2 regions of the Parafilimonas sp. genome follow, and region 1 is predicted to be linked to the other one. Evidence: riboswitches for the same ligand, from Rfam matches in the RefSeq annotation. Region 1 holds a riboswitch; the other holds the start of a gene.
What was found. Region 1 has a riboswitch for fluoride ahead of ACTHN6_RS18410 (chloride channel protein). Riboswitches for the same ligand answer to the same signal wherever they lie in the genome.

Region 2: another riboswitch for fluoride. It lies ahead of crcB (fluoride efflux transporter CrcB); the one in region 1 lies ahead of ACTHN6_RS18410 (chloride channel protein).

What each region holds. Positions count from the first base shown of each region.
Region 1 is NZ_JBQCIT010000051.1:95,626-103,583, forward strand. It holds gene ACTHN6_RS18380 (metallophosphoesterase family protein) at 1-727, opposite strand, end outside; gene ACTHN6_RS18385 (metallophosphoesterase family protein) at 775-1,551, opposite strand; gene ACTHN6_RS18390 (phosphatase PAP2 family protein) at 1,586-2,071, opposite strand; gene ACTHN6_RS18395 (inorganic diphosphatase) at 2,173-2,724, opposite strand; gene eno (phosphopyruvate hydratase) at 2,732-4,015, opposite strand; gene ACTHN6_RS18405 (hypothetical protein) at 4,063-4,245, opposite strand; gene ACTHN6_RS18410 (chloride channel protein) at 4,248-5,663, opposite strand; fluoride riboswitch at 5,693-5,760, opposite strand; gene ACTHN6_RS18415 (universal stress protein) at 5,773-6,219, opposite strand; gene crcB (fluoride efflux transporter CrcB) at 6,235-6,603, opposite strand; gene ACTHN6_RS18425 (DUF190 domain-containing protein) at 6,611-6,979, opposite strand; gene ACTHN6_RS18430 (voltage-gated chloride channel family protein) at 6,973-7,958, opposite strand, start outside.
Region 2 is NZ_JBQCIT010000049.1:3,875-11,832, reverse strand. It holds gene ACTHN6_RS17495 (efflux RND transporter permease subunit) at 1-192, shown strand, start outside; gene ACTHN6_RS17490 (amidohydrolase family protein) at 223-1,068, shown strand; gene ACTHN6_RS17485 (NAD(P)-dependent alcohol dehydrogenase) at 1,115-2,155, shown strand; gene cphA (cyanophycin synthetase) at 2,309-4,930, opposite strand; fluoride riboswitch at 5,183-5,245, shown strand; gene crcB (fluoride efflux transporter CrcB) at 5,264-5,644, shown strand; gene ACTHN6_RS17470 (DUF190 domain-containing protein) at 5,647-6,012, shown strand; gene ACTHN6_RS17465 (peptide chain release factor 3) at 6,014-7,606, opposite strand; gene tsaD (tRNA (adenosine(37)-N6)-threonylcarbamoyltransferase complex transferase subunit TsaD) at 7,736-7,958, opposite strand, start outside.

The sequences.
Region 1 (7,958 bases):
CGGCTTTTATTTTTTCAATTACCTGCCATGTGTCGTAAGGCACATGCCTAAATTGAACCTGTACTGATTCGGGGGTGCTGAGGTCGGTACTGTTATGGATCTGTACCATGCAATAACTGGCATCCGTGCTGCCATTTTTAGACTTACCTACAGAACCGACATTGATAACGTGGCGATAAATTTTCCTGTTTTCTTCTTCGCAGAATATCGCCTTGTGATAGGATATGTGCGTATGCCCCATCAGTAAAATATCTGCGTTGATGCTGTCCATCATTTCCAGCAGGTATTCATCAGGTGTATCCTTTTGTACATATTCGTTGTTGGTAGATACGCTTCCATGTACCATTGCCAGCCTTACATGATGAAAAGGAAAACGAAACTCCAATTGCAGCATAAAAGGCAGTTCAGACAAATAGCGGCGATGCTCTTCGGAAATGATTTTATTCACCCGTTGAATGGATAAATGCCCGAAATGCTTTTGCGCTTCGTTGCTATATGAAAAAGGGAAATCATGACGGTGGTAGCCAATGCCTTCATCATGGTTGCCCTGAATGCAGGTAATATCGAGCTTGCGGATAAGGTCAATTACTTCGTTATCCCAACCGGCAAAATTCACCAGGTCGCCCAAACAATAAATATCGTCTGGCTGCTGCTGTTCAATATCTTTCAAAGCTGCTGTAAGAGCCGGTAGATTGGCATGTATATCGCTGATAAATGCAAGTTTCATACATTGATATTTTTACTATTATACATTTCCTTGTGTTGTATTTATGTTTATCCCGTTATAAGGCATCCTCCATAATAAACAGGTAAACCACTATTTTTAATCGCTTTTACTGCTTTGCCTAAATCGTATTTAATCCTGTAAAAGTCCACCTGAACCGCTTCAGGGTCTGTCAGTAAGGACTTGTTTGAATCAATAGTTAATAGTACATAACTGGGTCGCCAATCTCCGTCTTTAGGCTTACCAATAGAGCCGGGATTTAGCACATGCCTCTTAATAACATTCCCATTCTCTTCAACCGGAATGATGTGATGGTACGGAGCATGGGTGTTACCCATAATAAGCATGTCTGCGTCTGCCAGCTTCAATAATTCCGCAAAATCTTTTTTAGGTGAAAAATGGTACATCCTCTCATTAATACCTTTAGGAGTGCCATGTGTTAACACCATCGTAAAGGAAGTTCCATCTTTACCTGTAATCTTCAGGCGAAGACGCATAGGAAGTGCCGAAAGAAAGTTTCGATTATCTTCAGTTATATGAGAAAGTGTATATTCAATTGCTTCTTTGCCCCATTGCTTTGCCTCAGTAGATGTGTATGAAAATGGGAAAAAATGTTTTCCTTCTCCTATACCTGCATCATGATTGCCCTTTATGGTAGATATTTTTCTTTTACGAATTAGCTCAACTACTTCGTTGTTCCATACGTTTTGGTTCACCAGGTCACCCAAGCAATAAATGGTATTCACTTTTTGTGAATCTATTCCATTCAATACCTCTTCCAACGCAGGCAGATTGGCATGTATATCGCTTATAATAGCAAGTTTCATACTGTTGTCTTTAAAAGGTGATGTCCTTTATTTTTCACTCTATCAATATCGTGACTTTATCTGCTTTCCGTTTTTTAATGAGAAAATGTATAACTACGGCTATCATACTACCAATGACCATAGAACCCAATACATCACTGGGATAATGAACACCCAATACTATTCTGGAATATCCTATTGCTATTGCCCAAATCCATATTGGAACTAATAGCTGCCACTTAGGATAGAAGAGCAAAGACATGGATGTGGCGACTACAAAAGCATCGGCAGTATGACCCGAAGGGAAAGACGGGCTTCCGCCGGTAGAAAGTTTTTCAATCAGCTTATCCTGCACAAAGGGGCGCTCCCTGTTTATCGTGTATTTCAGCACGTTTACGATAACAGAGTTTGCAAGCAGAGCGCCAAGCACCTCCCAGCCCTTTCGTCGTAATAGAGTGTCTTTCTTCATAAATCCGCTTATTAAAACCAATAAACCAATCAATAAAGCCACCATATAAGCTGTGTCCGTTATTCCAACCAACAGGTTGTCGAATACTTTTATGCGATTTGTGTTTGTCCATTCTAATATTTGACAATCTCTTTCATACGGCGACATAATGAAATCACGTTCTTTTAATATGCTTAACTGATTTTAAATTTTTCTTTGTATTGTTTTATACTTCTTTGAATACACTCATACGCCTGCTCCTTACCATACATATTGCCTACCCTGACCGTTTTATGTTCCAGTGCTTTATAGCCTTCAAAAAAGTTTTTCAGTTCATCCATGTGATGCTGAGGGAGGTCTTGCAGATCGTGAATATGTTCGTAAGCCGGATCATGTGCCGCTACGGATAATATCTTGTCGTCAATGCCATGCTCATCTTCCATGTGCATGATTCCTATTACCCGAACATCTAAAACACAGAGCGGAACAATTTCATAAGAACACATGACCAGTATATCCAGCGGATCTCCATCGTCAAAATAGGTTTGAGGAACCAGCCCATAATTCATGGGATAGTGCATGGAAGAATAGATAACCCGGTCTAATTTTAATAAGCCCGATTCTTTATCCAGTTCGTATTTCATGCGGCTGTCTTTCGGAATTTCAATAACCGCTTTGACAACTTCCGGTGCATTATTGCCGATGCTGATATGCCAGGGATGTATGACTTGCTGATATTGTTGCATACTGCTACTACTGGTTTTTAAATGTTTTAATGCCTGCAAATACTGCCTTGTTACCTAATTCTTCTTCTATACGCAAAAGCCTGTTGAATTTGGCAATCCGTTCACCCCGGCAACCACTTCCTGTTTTCAAATGCCCTGCGCCTGAAGCGACGGTTAAATCTGCAATAGTGGTATCTTCTGTTTCTCCGCTACGGTGCGATATAAAACAGTTATAGTTGTTCTGTTTAGCCAATTCAATTGTCTGGAATGTTTCGGTGACAGTTCCTATCTGGTTTAGCTTTATAAGCACCGAATTACCTATTTTCTGCTGAATGCCTTTTTCAAGGATAACAGGGTTGGTGCAGAAAATATCATCACCAACAAGCTCAGTTTTACTTCCGAGCCTTTGTGTCAGTTGCTGCCATCCTTCCCAATCATCTTCTCCTAAGCCATCTTCCAACAGTACAATTGGGTATTGACCCAGCCAGCTTTCCCACAAATCAATCATTTCGGCAGTTGTCATGTGTTTTTTACTGGTGTCTTTAAAAAACACGTACTGACCATTCTGCCATAATTCGCTGCTGGCTGGGTCAATGCACAGGGAAATATCCTTTCCCGCTTTATATCCTGCTTTGTGGATAGCTTCGAGGATAATCTCTACTGCTTCCACATTTGATTTAAGATTGGGCGCAAATCCACCTTCATCGCCTACACCCGTATAGTAGCCTTTCGTTTTCAGAATATCTTTGAGCGCATGGAAAGTTTCTTCGCCCATGCGTATAGCTTCTTTAAATGAAGGCGCATGATGAGGCGCAATCATGAACTCTTGAAAATCTACGTTGTTGTCAGCATGTCTGCCCCCATTGATTACGTTCATGCAGGGTACTGGCAGCGTGTAGGAATTTTCATTACTAAACTGCCGGTATAATGGAATTTGCTTAAATGCAGCGGCAGCATTGGCATAGGCAATAGAAACAGCCAGTATGCCATTTGCACCCAGCCGGGATTTGTTTGAGGTTCCGTCCAGGTCAATCATCAGCTTATCTATTTCCTGCTGATGGGTAAGGCTTTTGCCGATAAGGGCTTTGCTGATAACGAGATTGACGTTATTAACCACAACGGAAACCCCTTTGCCATTGTAACGCTTCTTATCTCCATCACGTAACTCTACTGCTTCTTTTCCTCCCGTACTTGCACCGGAGGGCGAAATACCGCGACCTCTAAATTTATTATCCAATTCTACCTCAGCTTCTACTGTAGGATTGCCTCTTGAATCGAGTACCTCTCTTGCATGAATTTTTGTAATCTTCATAATTAATTTTTATTTCTTACGGACTAAGACCATAGTGTATTTTAAAATCAGTTTACCCAATGTGTTTGCTGGTTATATTCTATTTTTTTGAGCCGTTGCTCAAATTCAAACAGCTTATACAGGATCAATCCCATATAATCCTGGGCTGTAACATTTGCAAGCAGCGCTTGTTCCTGCAACCACTGCTTCATTTGCTCCATTTCTTCCTGCGATATATTGTCTATTGCCATCTTCATAACATTTCAAAATCAGCGTTATTTCTTCCGTTTCCTTCTCCTTCAAGATAACTTGGCTCATCTTCGTCTTTCTTCTTTTCAAGTCTTTCGTTTTCTAATTTCCTGTCCAATGACCATTCTTTTAAGTAATCAGCATCAAAGAGTTTTGGCACAGTAGGCGCTTGCAGCAATTCAATCTTTTTCCTTGTAGGACTAAGGAAATAGGCAATGAAACAGGCAAATGCGTAATAAGAAGTATATTCCGCTCCGAACAGTTCCATGCCGAGGATCGTAGCGGCAAAAGGAGTATTGGCAGAACCGCCTAACATGGTAATAAAGCCTAAAGCGGCAAACAATGGAACAGGAGCATTAAAAAGGACAGCTAAGACACTGCCCAGCGTAGCGCCAATAAAAAGAAGGGGTGTGATCTCACCGCCTCTGAAGCCAAAACTCAATGTTATTACAACAAAAAGAAGTTTGATTAGCCAGCTCCAGGTATCTGCTCCGCCTGCATTAAACGCCGATGCAATACTTACTGTATTTTGACCTAAACCGGTTGCACCAAGCCCTAAATATTCCTGTGTGCCAAATACGAAATACAGTGCGACGAGGAGTATCCCGCCGATGAACGGAATTACCCATTTAGGTAACACTGATTTATCTATCCCTTGCTTCAGGTATTGCAATACGAGGTAGAACAAGCAACACAATAGTCCCATTATTACACCGACTGCTCCTGCCTTTGCCAATAATAAAAGGTCGGGAGTGAATTTGCCATCGAACATCGGATGGCTTTGGGAAGCAAAAATGTATTGAAACTGCGTTAAATGAACTCCCCAATAATTACAGGTCAGTGTACCGACGATACTGGCTACAATGCAGGGAATAAGGGCATTGTAAGGGAAAGTGCCTTCACGCACTATTTCGAGTGCAAAGAAAGCACCGGCTATGGGCACACCAAAAACAGCCCCGAATGCAGCCGCAATACCCGAAGTACAAACCACTTTAAATTGTGGTTCGCTTAGTTTGAACAGCTTTGCAGAAAGGCGGCTAAGGCTTGCACCTATTTGAAAGGTAGCACCTTCACGCCCTGCAGAGCCACCAAATAAGTGAGTGATAATTGTAGTTAAGAAAATAGGCAGCGAGGATTTTTCTGTTATGCCGTTGCTCTTAGCATGAATGTTTTGGAAAACAATATTGCTGCTGGTTTCACGGAATGCCCTGATGATAAAGTATATGACTATACCGGCGACCGGGAGAAACCATATAATTTGCGGATGAGATAATCGGACTGCGGTTACTTTGTCAATTGACCATAGGAACAGGGCAACAACATTGCCGATAATAAATGCAGAAGGTAGTGTCAGAAGTGACCACCAAAAGACTTTTTTAATGACAGACAAGTTGCCTGCGTACTGCTGAGATAATTTCATGCCTACTGAATTAAATTAATTACTTAATCTATCCTGTAGGCGTCATCGTCCTTCTTACAAGGCGGTTGATTTGGTGGACACCATCACCAGTCTTTACAAAGATAACAATTTATTCCATTCTTGGAGGTGTTATTAATACCGGAATAGTCGAGTGACGAATAACGTATTCTGCAACTGAGCCGGTCAATATTTTTCCTATGGCTGTACGTCCGTGGGTTCCCATAACAATCAGGTCTGCCTCCCATTCTTTAGAAATGTTGATGATTTCCTGTTCCGGAAACCCCTCCGGTGTAAAACGCTCTATACGGTCAACCCCATTATATAAACGAATAAATTGCTCGATTGTTTTCTCTGCTTCGTTTAATAAAACAGTTCCGCTTTGCTGGGGTGTAATGCCTAAGTCTGCATTAATCACCTCTTTTGATTTATCTACCACATACAATAATCCAATGGTAGCCCTCAAAGCATGTGCCAACGCAAAACCTGCCTTTGCTGCTTTCATTGAATGGGCGCTATTATCAATGGCTATCAGTATTTTTTTATAGTGTGCTTCCATAACTTTGCTATTAATTTATTTAACAATAGTAATTCCTCCCATCGTAGCGAATAATCCTGCAATTACACTTAGCAGTATGTACAGAATAAAGTAGGTATAATTGCCCTGCCTGAACAAGCTGATACCTTCATACGAAAAGCTGGAGAAAGTTGTATATCCGCCGCATAAGCCCGTTATAAGAAACATCCTCCATTCCAGAGTTAACGTAGCATATTTATTAGCGAAGCCGTATAATAGCCCAATAACAAAGCAACCGGTAATATTGACCAGGAAAGTACCTGCCGGAAAAGTAATGTTGACCAGTTTACTTACTCCAAGCTGCACCAGATACCGGAATACGCTACCGATACCTCCGCCGAGCCATATCATTAGTATTGCTTTCATGTTCCATTTATTCGACATCCCAAAATTCAACCTCTTTAAAGATCACTACTTTTTCACGTAGTAAATCCTGGTGCTTCAGGAAAAATGCTTCCAGCTTTTCCCTTTTGTCCACCAGTTCCACGCACATTGCCAATTTTGAATTATCGCCTTCCACGCTAAAAGTAATTACTTTCCCATCAGTGGTAAAACTGGTATGGGTGCTGTGCGCAGCAGCGTTGATGATACCTTCTTTTCTTGCATCCTGGATCAAGTGCATGTAGGTGGATTTTGGAAACAGTTTACGGAACAGGCTTCTTGTACCGTGCTGTACCTTATGCGCCGGTGCTATGTAAATCTCCAGCTTGCCTAACGAATGGTGTTTGACTTTCTTTACCATAATTTTCTGTTTTTGATACGTTTTTGTCTTACCTCATGTAAGGTTTCATTAGTATGATGATTCAATTTGGTTACTTTGGAAACGCCGATTCTCTGAGCGTGGTAAATGCCTGAATGCCCGCTGAAATAGTAAGCGGTAAAACAAGCTACCGCATAATAGAGCGCATTGTCTGCACCGAATAGTTCTACGCCCATTATGGTGCAGGCAATAGGGGTGTTGGTAGCTCCCGCAAACACCGCTATAAATCCAAGTCCTGCCATCAGGTCAACTGGTGCGCCGGTTAATGTAGCAATGGTATTTCCCAATGCAGCACCAATAAAAAATAACGGCGTTACTTCGCCACCCTTAAAGCCTGTTCCAAGCGTAATAGCGGTAAACAGCAATTTCCATAGCCAGCTATAATAAGTAGCGCCACCCGGAGTAAAGCAGGTAGTAATAGAAACGGCGTTCGGATCAGGATTTTTTACACCGAGGCTAAGGTAATCCTGTGTTCCCAACAAGTAAGTAAATACTATAATGGCAAGTCCGCCTGCTGCCGGAATAAGCCACTTTATTTTAATCCACCTGTTACTGTAATTTTTGATGGTATGAGAGAGTTCGGCAAACATATATCCTGCCAGACCAAACGCAACACCGGCTATTATTGCCTTGATTAATAACAGGAAGTCAAAATGGAAATAACGGAAGAAAATGATACCCTTGTCTGTGAAATTGATTTGATAATGGGTATGATGAATACCCCAGGCGGAACAAACAATGTCTGCCAGCACACTGGCAATAAAACAGGGCATCAGGGCATCGTGCTTGATCCTGCCCAGCGCCAGCACTTCTAAGGCAAAAATAGCGCCTGTAATGGGTGTCCCGAACACCGCGCCAAATCCTGCGGCAATACCCGTCATCAGCAGTGTTTTTACATCTTCCTGCGAGAGTTTGAGCCTTTTAGCAAAAAACTGGGCTAAACTACCACCAATCTGAACTG
Region 2 (7,958 bases), on a different contig from region 1:
CTTGCCACATCGCTTGGCGCTTTGCCTATTGCCATGAGCCTGGGCGCTGCAGCAACAAGCCGCATTCCGCTTGGTATTGTGGTGGTAGGCGGTATTTTATTTTCGCTGATATTGACGCTGTTTGTAATCCCGGCTATGTATTCATATATATCTGGTAAACATAAAGCGCATACAACAGTGATAAGCGAATAAACTTTGCAAGGATTATTTAATAAAACATTCATGAAAATAATCGACTCCCATCAACATTTCTGGAATTACAATGCGCAGGATTTTGCCTGGATAACAGATGATATGGCTGTTATCAGGAAAGACTTTCTGCCGGCTGACCTTGAAACTGTTTATAAGGAAAATAATGTGGAAGGCTGTGTAACGGTTCAGGTAAACCAGTCAGAAGAAGAGAATGAAATTTTTTTAAAGTATGCCAACGAAAATGATTTTATAAAAGGCACAGTGGCATGGGTTGATCTGATGGCTGGTGATATGGAAGACAGGCTTGCTTACTGGCACCAGCATAAAAAGCTTAAAGGCTTCAGGCATATTTTACAGGGCGAAAAAGACAGGGCGCTCATGCTGAAGCCCGCTTTCAAAAATGGCATCAGCAAACTGCAGCCATTCAATTTTACGTATGATATTCTCATCTTTCCGGATCAATTGAAATATGCACTTGAACTGGTGCAATCTTTCCCTTCTCAAAGATTTGTAATAGACCATATTGCCAAACCTTATATTAAAAAAGGAGAGATTGAACAATGGCAGAAAGATATAGAAGCATTTAAACAATGTGAAAATGTTTATTGCAAAATATCGGGCATGGTTACCGAAGCCGAGCGAAAAAGCTTTTCAAACGAAACCTTCAAACCATACCTTGATGTGGTAACATCAACATTTGGAACCAAAAGATTAATGTATGGCTCCGACTGGCCGGTTTGCCTGGTTGCTGCTTCTTATAAAAAAGTCTTGCAAATTGCAACTGAATATTTTGCTTCGTTTTCAGCAGATGAAAAAAATAATATCTTTTATAATAATGCAATTGAATTTTACAACCTTGAAGCTGCAAAATATTAAACCGCAGTTTTTAGCAACTATTCATATTTCGTAAATAAATTAAATTATGGCAACAAAAGCTTATGCAGCGCAAAGCGCAACTGCGCCTTTAGCGCCCTGGAGTTTAGACAGGAGAGAACCCACACCACACGATGTGCAGATAGATATTTTATACTGCGGTGTTTGCCACAGCGATTTACATACAGTGCGCAACGAATGGGGCGGCGCTGTTTATCCTGCAGTGCCCGGCCATGAAATTGTTGGCCGCGTTACAAAAGTTGGTAATCATGTAAAAAAATTTAAAGTGGGCGATCTCGCTGCTGTAGGTTGTTTGGTTGACAGTTGCCGCGAATGTGCCAATTGTAAAGAAGGCCTTGAACAATATTGCTTAAATGGTTCAACAGGCACATACAACAGTAAAGACAAACACAGCGGCGGTGTTACTTATGGCGGCTACAGCAAGCAGATTGTGGTGGATGAAGATTTTATACTTACCATTAAGGAAGATCAGCCGCTGGAAGCTGTTGCACCCTTGCTTTGTGCGGGCATTACCACTTATTCCCCGCTTCGTCACTGGAAGGTAGGCGAGGGGCAAAAAGTTGGTATTCTCGGCCTTGGCGGCCTTGGGCACATGGGCGTAAAACTGGCTGCATCTTTTGGCGCAGAAGTAACCATGCTCAGCCATTCGCCGTCAAAAGAAGCGGATGCAAAAAAACTCGGTGCACATAATTTTGTACTTACCAAAGATGAAAGCCAGGTAAAGAAAATGACTGGCTATTTCGATTTTATTCTTGATACGGTTTCTGCTGAACATGATTATAATATGTATCTCAGCATGCTGAAAACAAGCGGCACCATGGTTTGTGTGGGCGCGCCTCCAGCACCTGCTAAAATCCCGGCATTCAATCTTATTATGGGCAGAAAAAGTATTGGCGGTTCATTGATTGGCGGCCTTCCGGAAACACAGGAAATGCTGGATTATTGTGCTTCGAAGAATATAGTGTCTGATGTGGAAGTGATCGACATAAAATATATCAATGAAGCGTATGAACGTATGCTGAAAGGTGATGTAAAATACAGGTTTGTTATTGATATGGCAACGTTGTAAAACAATGCTGTATCAAAAAATACTTCTATAAAATTTATTAAGAATTATCGCCACAGGTGAACAGATAAAATCTGTGCATCTGTGGCTTATTTTTTAAAACTATTTATTTGAACAACCTCCTGTAAACAAATAACTGAAACAATTTTTCAAAGTTTATTCCGCATCTTCTTTCGCTTTTAAGCCTTTAATAAAATCAAGCGCTTCCGATACCACGTCGCACATGATGGTGATTAAAGAACCAGGCTTTGCATTGTTGTAGGCATGCAGTATAGCATCCTGTTCATTATAAATTATCTCGAAAGGAATTTCTTTTGTTTTCGCTTCATTAATGCCCTCAACCAATAAATTCACAATTTCTTCTGCAGTACGGCCACGTAAATTTTTATCGCAGCGGATAATGATCTCATCAAAATATTTTGCTGATAAGCTGCCCAGTTCGCGAATATCTTCATCCCTTCTGTCGCCCGTTCCACTTATAATGCCCACTTTGGGCGAGCCATCCATCTTGCTCACAAAATTACCAAGCAACTCCAGCCCGGCAGGGTTATGTGCAAAATCCACAAGGAACTTGCATTTCTTAAACTCAAACATATTCAGCCTGCCCGGCGTTAGCGCAGGCGAAGGCACAAACGTGGTTAAGCCTGTTCGTATATCTTCAATAGAAATATCCCTGAACATATAAGCTGCCAGCACGGCAGGCAATGTGTTCATAATATTATGAATGGCTTTGCCATCAAAGGTTATAGGAATATCGTTCACTTTCATTACGCGTATTTTCCAGGTGCCTTTCAAGATGGTGATATAACCATTTTCATATACGGCGCCAAATCCGCCTTCCGCGCAATGTTTTTTTATACGCGGGTTATTTTCATCCATGCTGAAGAAAGCAACATTGCAATCGAGGTTATCTTTCATTTTATAAACAAGGTCATCGTCTGCATTCAATATGGCAAAGCCGCCTTTTCGTACAGTTTCGGGTACTACGCTTTTTACCCGCGCCATCTGTTCCAGTGTATTAATGCCGGCAAGCCCCATGTGATCTGCTGTAACATTGGTAACAATAGCAACATCGCATTTGTCAAAAGCCAAACCCGATTTTAATAAACCGCCCCTGGCGCTTTCCAGCACGGCGAAATCTACCGTAGGATCACTTAATACAAACCTGGCGCTGACAGGGCCGGTACAATCGCCTTTCATCATTAGCTGGTTCTGAATATAAACACCATCGCTTGTTGTATAACCCACTTTTTTACCTGCGGCTTTACAAATATGTGCGGTTAACCTCGTGGTGGTGGTTTTACCATTCGTGCCTGTAATGGCTATGATTGGAATGCGGCCTGTGGCCCCTTTGGGAAACAGCATATCAATCACAGGTTCCGCTGCATTTCTTGCAATGCCTTCCGATGGCTCAACATGCATGCGAAAACCCGGCGCAGCATTCACTTCAAGGATAGCGCCACCATTTTCCGTAACAGGCCTTTTAAGATCAGGCGCCATTATATCAATGCCGCAAATATCAAGGCCGATGATACGGGCAATACGTTCGGCCATAAAAATATTTACCGGATGTACTTCATCCGTAACATCGGTTGATGTGCCGCCTGTTGAAAGATTGGCGGTTGGCTTTAATAATACCAGTTCTTTTTTTGACGGGATTGTTTCTAATGTATAGCCTTTTTCATCCAGCATTTTTTGCGTGAACTGATCGATGGTTATTTGCGTTAAAACTTTTTCATGGCCATAACCGCGGCGGGGGTCTTTATTGGTTTCATCAATCAGCCATTGAATCGTATGCTCGCCATCGCCTATAACGCTTGCCGGCGTTCTTAATGCAGCGCATATAAATTTATAGTTGATGACCAGCACACGGAAATCAAAGCCGGTAATAAACTTTTCAACAATAACGCTGCGGCTGTATTGTTTGGCTGCTTCAAATGCTTTCAGCGCCTGTTCATAAGTTGTGATGTTAGTGGTATTGCCTTTGCCATGATTGCCATCAATAGGCTTTATTACCAACGGGTAACCATACCGTTCCACCGCATCTTTTAAACCTTCTTCACTACGTATAACCGTACCTTTTGGCACAGGTATTTGTGCTGCATCGAGTAAATTTTTCGTTTCTTCTTTATCACCTGCAATATCCACTGCGATGGTGGATGTGGTGCTTGCAATGGTTGCCCTTATGCGTTTTTGATGTACACCATAACCTAACTGCACGAGGCTTTGTTTATTCAGCCGTATAAAAGGAATATCGCGCTTTACAGCTTCTTCAACAATGCTGCCGGTTGAAGGGCCCAGCCTTGTATCTTCCCTTATTTCACGCAGCCGCTGAATATCCTCATCAAGGTTATACGGTTGTGCATCAATCAATGCTTCTGCAATGCGCACAGCAGCTTTTGCCGTATAAACCCCGGCATCTTCTTCCATATAATCAAACACAACAAAGTATTCACCTTCTTTGCCTGTGCCGCGTGTGCGGCCAAAGCCGCAATCCATGCCGGCCAGCGTTTGCAGCTCCAATGCAATGTGTTCAATCACATGGCCCATCCACGTACCGTCCTTTACGCGGATAAAAAACCCGCCGGGTTTACCCTCGCTGCAACGGTGTTCATACAGGCTTGGCATAAGCGTTTGCAAACGCTCAGGGAAACCATCAATTGTATTGGTTGGGCGTTGCTCCATTTCTTCAAGGTCAAGCGTCATTTGAATGAGCTTTGGACGGCGTATGCTCCAGTAATTCGGGCCCCTTAAAATTTTTATTTCGCGTATTTTCATTCGTATAGTTTTATTATTTCAATTGCCGGGCAACATGCTTTTTGGTGTTTTCATGATGCAATAAAAGCATCTCATAAGCTTTGCTTATTTTTTATTTATGTGTGATGAGCTGTTGTATTCCTATAAAGCACGGTTGCGTTGCACGCTGCAGCAGTTGATAGTTTAATCAGCAGCGGTTGCGGTTTAACCTGTTTGCAATATAACTTATTATACAACTAAAAGTTTTAAATGCGTTTCTGTATTCAACTATATATTTGCACCGGCGATGGGGTTCGCCATTAACCGCCGTAAAAAGCTGATGACTCCTGTTCGTAGTTTAATAATTTTGTTGCTATGTTCAGGAATTTATTGTTTATAGGAATAGGTGGTTTTATAGGCGGTATCTGCAGGTATTTACTTCAGCAATATGTGCAAAATAATTATCCTTCTTCTATTCCGCTTGGCACATTAATCGTAAATATTATTGGTTGTTTTGTCATTGGCCTTGTGTATGCGTTATCCGATAAGGGCAACCTGCTTTCACCGGAAATGCGGCTTTTTCTCGCTACCGGTATTTGCGGCGGGTTTACAACATTTTCTTCCTTTGCTTACGAAAACGTAAGTATGGCGCTCGACGGCGAATTCCTTTATGCTTTATTGTATGTATCACTTAGTGTGATCATTGGGTTTGGCGCTGTTCATGCCGGTATTTTATTCATTAAATTAATATTCTGATTATGGAACCGGGGCACGATTCAAAGCTGCTGCGCCTGTTTATTGGCGAAGCAGATAAACTTGGCCACCAGCCATTGTATGAAGCCATTTTATTTGAAGCAAAAAAGCAGCAGGTTGCAGGCTGCACTGTTTTGCGTGGTATTATGTCTTTTGGCGCTTCTTCATTGGTGCATACTGCCAAGCTTATAGAAATATCGCAGGACCTTCCTATTGTTATAGAAATAATAGATGTTGAAGATAAAATAAATGCATTTGCAGAAACGGCAGGGCAAATGCTTGAGCAAACAGGTTGCGGAGGTTTAATGACAATTGAAAAAGCCAGTGTGCTTTATTATAAACCCCGTGTACAAAGAAAGAAGGATAAATAAGTTATGCTGATTTATGTATCTCGCTTGTAAAATGAAATACAATATCAGGGTTGTTTGTAATCTCTGTATTTAAAAACCATTCACTCTGGGCAAGGTAAACTGGGTTGCCATCTTTATCTTCCGCGCTGTTTTGCTGTTTAAAACGAAGAAATTCATCCAGCTTTTTCTGGTTATTGCTCGTAAGCCAGCAAGCCTTGTAAAACGGTAAAACCCTAAACTCGCAGGCTGCGCCGTACTCATTCAATAAGCGGTACTGAATTACCTCAAACTGCAGTTCGCCCACACAACCAATAATTTTTTTATTGCCGCCAAACTGTGTGAACAACTGGGCCACACCTTCATCTGTTAACTGCGTTATGCCTTTTTCCAATTGCTTTGTTTTCATCGGGTCTTTATTCACGAGTTCTTTAAAAATTTCCGGTGAAAAAGAAGGTATGCCGGTAAAATAAAAATCTTCGCCTTCGGTAAGCGTATCGCCTATTTTAAAATTGCCGGTATCGAACAAACCAATTACATCGCCGGGATAAGCGTCTTCAATAATATCCTTGCTGCGTGCCATAAAAGAATAAGGATTGCTGAAACGGAAATCCTTATCTAACCGCACATGATGATAATATTTGTTGCGTTCAAACTTACCGCTGCACACACGCATAAAAGCAATCCTGTCCCTGTGTCTTGGATCGAGATTGGCGTGAATTTTAAAAATAAAACCACTGAGCTTTGGCTCATCCACTTTTACAATGCGCTTACTCGTTTCGCGGTCTAATGGTTCCGGTGCAACTTTTATAAATGTATCAAGCAATTCCTTTACCCCAAAATTGTTGATGGCACTGCCAAAGAAAACCGGCGCCACGCTGCCTGATAAATAATCTTCCGTATTCAATTTGCCATATACGCCATCTATGAGTTCCACATCTTCACGCAGTATGTTAGCATCATTGTTGCCAACTTTATCGTTCAGAAAATCATCATTTAAGTCTTCAATTACAATACTATCATCTTCTGTGGCTTTTGTATTAGCCGTAAACAGCAGCAGGCTTTTGGCATCAAGGTTATATACGCCTTTAAAATCTTTACCGCTGTTGATGGGCCAGGTCATCGGATGCAATTGTATCTTCAGTTCTTTTTCAATTTCCTCCAGGAGGTCAAAACGGTTTTTACCATCGCGGTCCATCTTATTAATAAAAACAATCACCGGCGTTTTGCGCATGCGGCAAACTTCCATCAGGCGGCGGGTTTGTTCTTCCACGCCATTCACACTGTCAACCACCAGCACTACACTGTCAACGGCTGTTAATGTACGGTAGGTATCTTCCGCAAAATCTTTGTGGCCGGGTGTATCTAAAAGATTAATGAGAAAATCTTTATACTCAAACGTCATTACACTGGTAGCCACCGAAATACCACGCTGCCTTTCAATTTCCATAAAATCACTCGTGGCATGCTTTTTAATTTTATTGCTTTTTACAGCGCCCGCTGTTTGAATAGCGCCGCCAAACAACAAGAACTTTTCGGTTAATGTGGTTTTACCGGCATCGGGATGCGATATAATAGCAAATGTTCTCCTGCGGCTTATTTCTTTCTCGTTGCTCATTTGTGCTGTTTGCGAATCTTTTTGGGGCGCAAATGTAGTATTTTGTTACAAGGGAAAAGATAGGCGGTTTGTTGTTTAACAGTTAACACAGATCGCGGTGCTGTTAATTATGGCTTCATCCGCAAGTTCTTACCATTCGGCCCTTGCCGTAGGGCTTATACTCAATCCGGCAAAATCGCCGGCGAGATATTTATAATAAGCCGTGATGGCAATCATAGCGGCGTTATCGGTACAATATTCAAAAGCAGGAATAAAAGTTTGCCAGTTATATTTTATACCATATTCTTTAAGTGCAATGCGCAGGCCGCTGTTAGCACTAACGCCGCCGGCAATACAGACCTGTTTTATGCCG